One region of the Streptomyces roseirectus genome, then DNA from elsewhere that is predicted to be linked to it. Evidence: predicted binding sites of a transcription regulator. Region 1 holds the regulator's gene; the other holds the start of a gene.

Region 1 (4,381 bases):
GGCTCGCCAGTACCTCGGGGCTCGGGGCGCCGAAGTGGAACGAGACGACGGGGACGGGGTTGTCGAGCAGGACGGCGAGTTTCGCCTCGTAGCCGTCGTCCCGTCCGCTGTCGGGGTCGCCCAGCTCCGTCTCGTACCAGGTGGACTCACCGGCGAGCTGATGCGCGTAGAGCTCGACCGCGCCCGCCTCGGCGTACTCCGGCTGGGGCATGAAGAGGTTCACGCCGAACGGGCGGGAGGTCTGGCCCCGGATCTGCTTGATCTCCTCGTACATGCCGTCGGCCGTCTTGTACCCGGCGGCGAGGAAACCCAGCCCCCCGGCCTCGGACACGGCTGCCGCGAGCCGCGGCACGGAGACCCCGCCCGCCATGGGGGCCTGCACGATCGGGAGGGGAAAGAGATCGGTCAGTTCGGAGGACATGACCGCATGTTGTCACGTCCTCCGAACAACTCCGAACCGACCCCGCGTTTGGCACATGCCAACAAGGATCAACGCCCGTTGAAGGCGTCCTTCAGCCGCGAGAACAGCCCCTGCTGACCCGGCTGACTGTGTCTGCCCGGGGGCCAACCCCCGGACCCCCGGCCGCAGCGCCAGCTCCCGTCAACGGCCGTTGAAGGCGTCCTTCAGCCGCGAGAACAAACCCTGCTGACCCGGCTGGAACTGCCCCTGCGGGCGTTCCTCGCCGCGCAGTTTCGCCAGTTCGCGCAGGAGGCGTTCCTGTTCCGGGTCGAGTTTTGTCGGGGTCTGGACCTCGACGTGGACGATGAGGTCGCCGCGTCCGCCGCCGCGCAGGTGGGTGACGCCGCGCCCGTGGAGCGGGATCGACTGGCCGGACTGGGTGCCGGGGCGGATGTCGACCTCCTCCATGCCGTCCAGCGTCTCCAGGGGGACCTTCGTGCCGAGGGCCGCCGCGGTCATCGGGAGGGTGACCGTGCAGTGCAGGTCGTCGCCCCGGCGCTGGAACATGGCGTGCGGGAGTTCGTGGATCTCGACGTAGAGGTCACCGGCGGGACCGCCGCCGGGCCCGACCTCGCCCTCGCCGGCGAGCTGGATGCGCGTGCCGTTGTCGACGCCCGCCGGGATCTTGACGGTGAGCGTGCGCCGCGAGCGGATGCGGCCGTCACCGGCGCACTCGGGACACGGCGTCGGGACGACCGTCCCGAAGCCCTGGCACTGCGGGCACGGCCGGGACGTCATGACCTGGCCGAGGAAGGACCGCGTGACCTGCGAGACCTCGCCGCGGCCACGGCACATGTCGCACGTCTGCGCGGTGGTGCCGGGCGCGGCCCCCTCGCCGTTGCAGGTGTTGCAGACGATCGCCGTGTCGACCTGGATGTCCTTGGTCGTGCCGAACGCGGCTTCGTCGAGGTCGATCTCCAGACGGATCATCGCGTCCTGGCCGCGCCGGGTGCGCGAGCGCGGGCCGCGCTGGGACGCCGTCCCGAAGAACGCGTCCATGATGTCCGAGAAGTTGCCGAAGCCGCCCGCGCCGAAGCCGCCCGCGCCCCCGCCGCCGCTCTGCGAGAGGGGGTCGCCGCCGAGGTCGTAGACCTGCTTCTTCTGCGGGTCCGACAACACCTCGTACGCGGCGTTGATCTCCTTGAACCGCTCCTGGGTCTTCGGATCGGGGTTGACGTCCGGGTGCAGCTCGCGCGCGAGCCGGCGGAACGCCTTCTTGATCTCATCCTGCGACGCGTCACGGCGCACGCCGAGTACGGCGTAGTAGTCCGTGGCCACTTACGACTCCGCCAAGATCTGTCCGACGTACCTCGCCACTGCGCGTACCGCTCCCATCGTTCCCGGGTAGTCCATGCGGGTCGGTCCGACCACGCCGAGCTTGGCGACTGCCTCGCCGCCCGAACCGTAGCCGACCGACACGACGGACGTGGAGTTGAGTCCTTCGTAGGCGTTCTCGTGCCCGATGCGCACGGTCATGCCCGAATCTCCGGCCTCGCCAAGCAACTTGAGGAGCACGACCTGCTCCTCCAGGGCTTCCAGGACGGGCCGGATGGTGAGGGGAAAGTCATGTCCGAAGCGGGTGAGATTGGCGGTGCCGCCGATCATCAGCCGCTCCTCGTTCTCCTCGACGAGCGTCTCCAGGAGGGTGGAGAGGACCGTCGAGACCGTGCCCCGGTCCTCGCGCTCGAACGCCTCCGCGAGGTCCTCGACGAGCAGGGGCACATCGCTGAACCGGCGGCCGGCGACCCGGCTGTTGAGGCGCGCGCGCAGGTCCGCGAGCGCCGACTCGCCGAAGGGCGCCGGGCAGTCCACCATCCGCTGTTCGACCCGCCCGGTGTCCGTGATCAGCACGAGCATCAGCCGCGCGGGCGCGAGCGCCAGCAGCTCGACGTGCCGGACGGTGGAGCGGGTGAGGGACGGGTACTGGACGACGGCGACCTGCCGGGTGAGCTGCGCGAGCAGCCGTACCGTGCGGGCCACCACGTCGTCCAGGTCGACCGCGCCGTCCAGGAAGTGGTGGATGGCGCGGCGTTCGGGCGCCGTCATCGGCTTGACGCCGGCCAGCTTGTCGACGAACAGGCGGTAGCCCTTGTCCGTGGGGATGCGCCCCGCACTCGTGTGCGGCTGCGCGATGAACCCCTCGTCCTCCAAGACCGCCATGTCGTTGCGCACGGTGGCCGGGGAGACACCGAGGTTGTGCCGCTCCGTGAGCGCCTTCGACCCCACGGGTTCCTCGGTGCCGACATAGTCCTGGACGATCGCGCGCAGCACCTGAAGCCTGCGTTCACTCAGCACCGCGCACACCTCCAGTAGTCCGCCTTGGCACTCTCCCCTGACGACTGCCAGTGTACGGCGGTCGGGTACCACGGGGGCAAGGTCGTCCCGTCGCGGGGGACGGTACCCGCTAGCGTCGCCGCATGACGGTGACTTGGGAAGGGCTGGGCTGGGAGCGGTTGTCGGCCGGGGTGGGGCGGATCCGGCTGCCCGGATGGGACTGCACGACGGGCCTGGTCCTCGCGCCGGGCGCCGCCCTCTTGATCGACTCCGGCTCCTCCCTCGCCGAGGGCGCCCGGCTGCGCGCCGACGCAGAACGCCTCGCCGGCGTCAATGTGACCCATCTCGCCCTCACCCACCCCCACTTCGACCACGTCTTCGGAGCGGCGGCGTTCCCGGAGGCGGAGGTGTACGCGGCACACGCTTCGCACGACGCGGACGAGCTGACGGCGGACGCGGTCCGCAACGGCCTCCCCGAGGAGGCGGCCCGCGCGGCGGCCGAGGCGCTGGTGGTGCCGGACCATGTGGTGACGGGGACACGGAGGGTGGTGCTGGGCGCGGACCCGGACGGCCACGGAGTCGCGCGGGGTGTCGCGGACGCGTCCGGCACGGGCGCCGGCGCAGGGGAGGCGGGCGCGACCGGGCGCGACGTCGGCCACGGCGCCGGGCGAGCTGCCGGGCACCCGGTCGGACCCGGCTCCTGGGAGGCGCGCGCGTGCGATGCCGGGGCCCCCGTCGCGCGCCACCACCCCGGGCGGGCCTCGGCCGCGCGGCACGCCGGCCCCGGCCAAGCCGCCGGTACCCGGCACACCGGCACCGGCCTCGCCCCCGTCGAAGTGCTTCTCGCCCGGCTCGGTCCCGCGCACACCCCCTACGACCTTGTCGTGCTCGTCCCCGGGGCCGTTCGTGTCGTGTTCTGCGGGGATCTCGTCGAGGAGTCGGGGGAGCCGCAGGCGGGGGCGGACGCGGTGCCGGGGCGGTGGGCGGCGGCGCTGGACGCGTTGCTGGCGCTGGGCGGGGAGGACGCGGTGTACGTGCCGGGGCACGGGGCGGTGGTGGACGCCGGGTTCGTGCGGCGGCAACGGGACGCTCTCAGCGAACGCTTCGGCGTGTCGCGCGGGTGATGGCGGGACCGGCGTCCGGCGCTTCTCCTATCGTCATCCGAATGCGCCAGTACTCGACGGACCTCACGCCTCCCTGGAAGAAGAAGCAGGCCCCCGCCCCCGAGGTCCCCGCCGACCCCGGGCTCGTCGTCGAGGAGCCCGGCAGCGGTTTCTGCGGTGCGGTGATCCGGTGCGAGGCGGGCACGGTCACCCTGGAGGACCGCTTCGGCAAGCACCGCGTGTTCCCGATGGAACCCCGGGGCTTCCTCCTGGAGGGCAGGGTGGTGACCCTGGTCCGGCCCACGCAGGCCCCGGCGAAACCCGCCCGCACCGCCTCCGGCTCCGTCGCCGTCCCCGGCGCCCGCGCGCGTGTGGCCCGCGCCGGGCGCATCTACGTCGAGGGCCGGCACGACGCGGAACTCGTCGAGAAGGTCTGGGGCGACGATCTGCGCATCGAGGGCGTCGTCGTCGAGTACCTGGAGGGTGTGGACGACCTTCCCGCGATCGTCTCCGACTTCGGCCCCGGCCCCGACGCCCGCCTCGG
Region 2 (4,381 bases), 1.1 Mb from region 1:
GGGGCTCCAGGAGCTGATCAAGCTGGGGCTCGTCGCGGACAAGCCGTACAAGATCTTCGGGGCGCAGGCGGAGGGGTGCAGCCCGGTGTCCGTCGCGTACAAGGCGGGGCACGACGTCGTACGGCCGCAGAAGCCGGACACCATCGCCAAGTCGCTGGCCATCGGGAACCCCGCGGACGGGCCGTACGTGCTCGACATCGCGCGGCGGACCGGGGGTGCGGTGGAGGACGTGACCGACGAGCAGATCGTCGACGCGATCAAGCTGCTCGCGCGGACGGAGGGGATCTTCGCGGAGACGGCGGGCGGGGTGACCGTCGGGGTCACGCGCAAGCTGATCGAGGCCGGGGTGCTGGATCCGTCCCTGACGACGGTCGTGCTGAACACCGGTGACGGCCTCAAGACGCTCGACGCGGTGGCCGGCACCGGCCTCACCGCGACCATCCGTCCGACCCTGGACTCCTTCCGAGAGGCTGGCCTCGCATGAGCGTCACTGTTCGTATCCCGACCATCCTCCGCACCTACACGGGCGGGCAGGCCGAGGTGAGCGCCGAGGGCGGGACCCTCGGGGAGGTCATCGCGGACCTGGAGAAGAACCACACGGGGATCTCGGCGCGGGTCCTGGACGACCAGGGGAAGCTGCGGCGGTTCGTCAACGTGTACGTCAACGACGACGACGTGCGGTTCGAGCAGGGGCTCGACACGGCGACCCCGGACGGCGCGGGCGTCTCGATCATCCCGGCGGTCGCGGGCGGCTGAGCCTTACCTCCAGTAACCCTCAGTAAGGTAAATTACCCACTGTTCATCGAATTGCCCCCTCCGCTCGGAAGCGGAGGGGGCAATTCTGTGTGATTGAACGCGGTAGGGTTGGGGAACCCGCTTCCGCTTCTCCTGTCGGCGGCCCTTGATTTCTGCCTTACACCCGACAAGAAGTAGCCAAAGTGTGCGCCTCTTGCGTGGCATTTACGGCATTTGTCCGGCCCGACTTGCCCTGAATTCTGGTGAATTCTCGCCACATTCCGGATCGTGTGCGTCCAGAATTCTCGTCCGATTGACCTGTTGCAGACGGCAGTTGGACAGATACATTCAGCCGCGGTCGACGCGTTCCGGCGCACGCCCCCAATCGACTGGGGGGTGAGGTCTGACCCGGATCCACGAAGTGTGGATCTGCGCAAGGGCCAGTAATAGGGGAGTTAGGCATGGCTCAGGGCACCGTCAAGTGGTTCAACGCGGAGAAGGGGTACGGCTTCATCGCGGTCGACGGTGGTGCGGACGTATTCGTCCACTACAGCGCCATTCAGATGGACGGCTACCGCACCCTCGAAGAGGGCCAGCGCGTCGAGTTCGAGATCTCACAGGGCCAGAAAGGCCCACAGGCCGATATGGTCCGCGTCACCGCCTGAACGAACATTCCACCAGGAGACCCGCATCTGTCCAGGGTGCGGGTCTTTTGGCATGTGCCGCCGCCGCACCCGAAGTCTGTTAGGGACGCGGGGCTGTACCGATCAGCGGCTCCGCCGCAGGGCGCGACCAGCCACAACGGCGCCGCACCCGTAGTCCTTCAGGGGCGCGGGGAACTGCGCGAACGGCCACGACGCACCCGCACCCGCCGACGAACCCCAGGCACCCCCACGATCCGCGCCCCACCCCCCTCCAGGACCTGATCCCACCCATACGGCCTTGCACTCTCAGGGGTCGAGTGCTAATCATTGGCGTTAGCACTCTCCGAGTGAGAGTGACAACGAAGGACCGAGTCGGTGAGGTTCACGGCGAGGGCGGGGCAAGGAACCGCTGAGCCAGGAACCGTCCGTCGCGGGCGCGGGCGCGGTCCACTGCGGTACTCACCCCCAGTCCTGGAGGGACCACTTCACATGGCCAAGATCATCGCGTTCGACGAGGAGGCGCGGCGCGGCCTTGAGCGCGGTATGAACCAGCTCGCCGACGCCGTCAAGGTCACCCTCGGCCCCAAGGGCCGCAACGTCGTCCTTGAGAAGAAGTGGGGCGCCCCCACGATCACCAACGATGGTGTCTCCATCGCCAAGGAGATCGAGCTGGAGGACCCGTACGAGAAGATCGGCGCCGAGCTGGTCAAGGAAGTCGCGAAGAAGACGGACGACGTCGCCGGTGACGGCACGACGACCGCGACGGTCCTGGCCCAGGCCCTGGTCCGCGAGGGCCTTCGCAACGTCGCCGCGGGTGCCAACCCGATGGCCCTGAAGCGCGGCATCGAGAAGGCCGTCGAGGCCGTCTCCGGCGCCCTCCTGGAGCAGGCGAAGGACGTCGAGACCAAGGAGCAGATCGCCTCCACGGCCTCCATCTCCGCCGCCGACACGCAGATCGGCGAGCTGATCGCCGAGGCGATGGACAAGGTCGGCAAGGAAGGCGTCATCACCGTCGAGGAGTCCCAGACCTTCGGTCTGGAGCTGGAGCTCACGGAGGGTATGCGCTTCGACAAGGGCTACATCTCCGCGTACTTCGCGACCGACATGGAGCGTATGGAGGCGTCCCTGGACGACCCGTACATCCTGATCGCGAACTCCAAGATCGGCTCCGTCAAGGACCTGCTCCCGCTCCTGGAGAAGGTCATGCAGTCGGGCAAGCCGCTGCTGATCATCGCCGAGGACGTCGAGGGCGAGGCCCTGTCGACCCTGGTCGTCAACAAGATCCGCGGCACGTTCAAGTCCGTCGCCGTCAAGGCCCCCGGCTTCGGCGACCGCCGCAAGGCGATGCTGAACGACATCGCGATCCTCACCGGCGGCGAGGTGATCTCCGAGGAGGTCGGCCTCAAGCTGGAGAACACCACCCTCGACCTGCTGGGCAAGGCCCGCAAGGTGGTCATCACCAAGGACGAGACGACGATCGTCGACGGCGCCGGCTCCTCGGAGCAGGTCGCGGGCCGGGTCAACCAGATCCGCGCCGAGATCGAGAACTCCGACTCGGACTACGACCGCGAGAAGCTCCAGGAGCGCCTGGCGAAGCTCGCGGGCGGCGTGGCCGTCATCAAGGCCGGTGCCGCGACCGAGGTCGAGCTCAAGGAGCGCAAGCACCGCATCGAGGACGCCGTCCGCAACGCGAAGGCCGCCGTCGAGGAGGGCATCGTCGCCGGTGGTGGCGTGGCCCTGCTGCAGGCTTCCCAGGTCTTCGAGAAGCTGGAGCTGGAGGGTGACGAGGCCACGGGCGCCGCGGCCGTCAAGCTCGCCCTCGAGGCCCCGCTGAAGCAGATCGCCGTCAACGCCGGTCTTGAGGGCGGCGTCGTGGTGGAGAAGGTCCGCAACCTGACCCCGGGTCACGGCCTGAACGCCGCGACGGGCGAGTACGTCGACCTCGTCGCCGAGGGCATCATCGACCCGGCGAAGGTGACGCGCTCCGCGCTGCAGAACGCGGCCTCCATCGCCGCGCTCTTCCTCACCACCGAGGCCGTCATCGCCGACAAGCCGGAGAAGGCCGCCGCGCCCGCCGGTGGCGGCATGCCGGGCGGTGACATGGACTTCTGATCCTCTGCTCGCGCAAGAGCGGAAGATCGGCAGGACAACGCAGAGGGCGGTACCCCAACTGGGGTGCCGCCCTCGGGCGTTCAGCTTTTGTCGGGCACGCAGGGCACGAACTTCCCGTCGTCCTCCCGCACCCAGACGACATACGGCGCGACGCCCTCGCTCTTCAGCGTCACCTTCCACGCCAGGTACTTCCGGACGGCCTTGTCGGGCCCGGTCGTGTTCTCGACCCACTCCGGCATCGGATCCCCGGGATCGTCCGCGCACGTCCCGCTCGCGACGTCGACGGCCATCCCGCCCCGCCTGATCTCCTCCGGCACGGACACCAGCCGCAGCGCGACCTCCTCTCCCCCCGCCTCCTTCACGGACAGCGTCACACTGCCGTCCGAGTTCTTCTCGACGGCGTACGCGGCGGAGTCGGACGACGTCGGCAGCACCGCCCATCCCACGGCGACGGCCGCGCAGACCGCCCCCGCGAGCAGCCCCCGCCGCACCACCCGACGCCGGACCGGCACACGAGCGACGTCCCGCAGGACGGCGTCCCTCTTCAGCTCGTCGAGCAACCTCTCCTCGAAGCTCATGCCCCACCTCCCACGGTCCGCACTTCGGCCTGTTCCACGACGATGTCGTCCCCGCGCAGCGTCTTGCGCGCCCGGTGCAGCCGCACCCGCGCCGTGACCTGCCGTATCCCCAACGCGGCGGCGGCCTCCCCGACGCTCAGCTGATCGACGGCGACCAACTCCATGACGGCCCGCTCCCCCTCGGGCAGCCCGGCGAGCACTTCCAGCGCCCGCCGCCCCGGCCTCTCCGCGTCCAACTGGTCCTCCAGCCGCGCGATGTCGTCCGCGTCCAGCAGCCGCCGCCCCGACACCCGCCGCACCCGCTCGGCCTCC

The links. Region 1 encodes HrcA, which represses chaperone genes, less so after heat shock. Its sites were predicted from a motif close to TTNGCACTCNGNNNNNCNGAGTGCNAA; they were not measured.
Region 2: a site for HrcA is predicted at 1,713-1,739, ahead of groL (chaperonin GroEL). Genes of this name have one in related genera too.

Annotation. Positions count from the first base shown of each region.
Region 1 covers NZ_CP060828.1:6,407,980-6,412,360, reverse strand. The annotation lists gene IAG44_RS27410 (nitronate monooxygenase) at 1-421, opposite strand, end outside; gene dnaJ (molecular chaperone DnaJ) at 602-1,738, opposite strand; gene hrcA (heat-inducible transcriptional repressor HrcA) at 1,739-2,755, opposite strand; gene IAG44_RS27395 (MBL fold metallo-hydrolase) at 2,878-3,858, shown strand; gene IAG44_RS27390 (DUF3097 domain-containing protein) at 3,900-4,381, shown strand, end outside.
Region 2 covers NZ_CP060828.1:5,352,244-5,356,624, forward strand. The annotation lists gene thrC (threonine synthase) at 1-484, shown strand, start outside; gene IAG44_RS22730 (MoaD/ThiS family protein) at 481-756, shown strand; gene IAG44_RS22735 (cold-shock protein) at 1,197-1,400, shown strand; gene groL (chaperonin GroEL) at 1,869-3,491, shown strand; gene IAG44_RS22745 (hypothetical protein) at 3,572-4,069, opposite strand; gene IAG44_RS22750 (RNA polymerase sigma factor) at 4,066-4,381, opposite strand, start outside.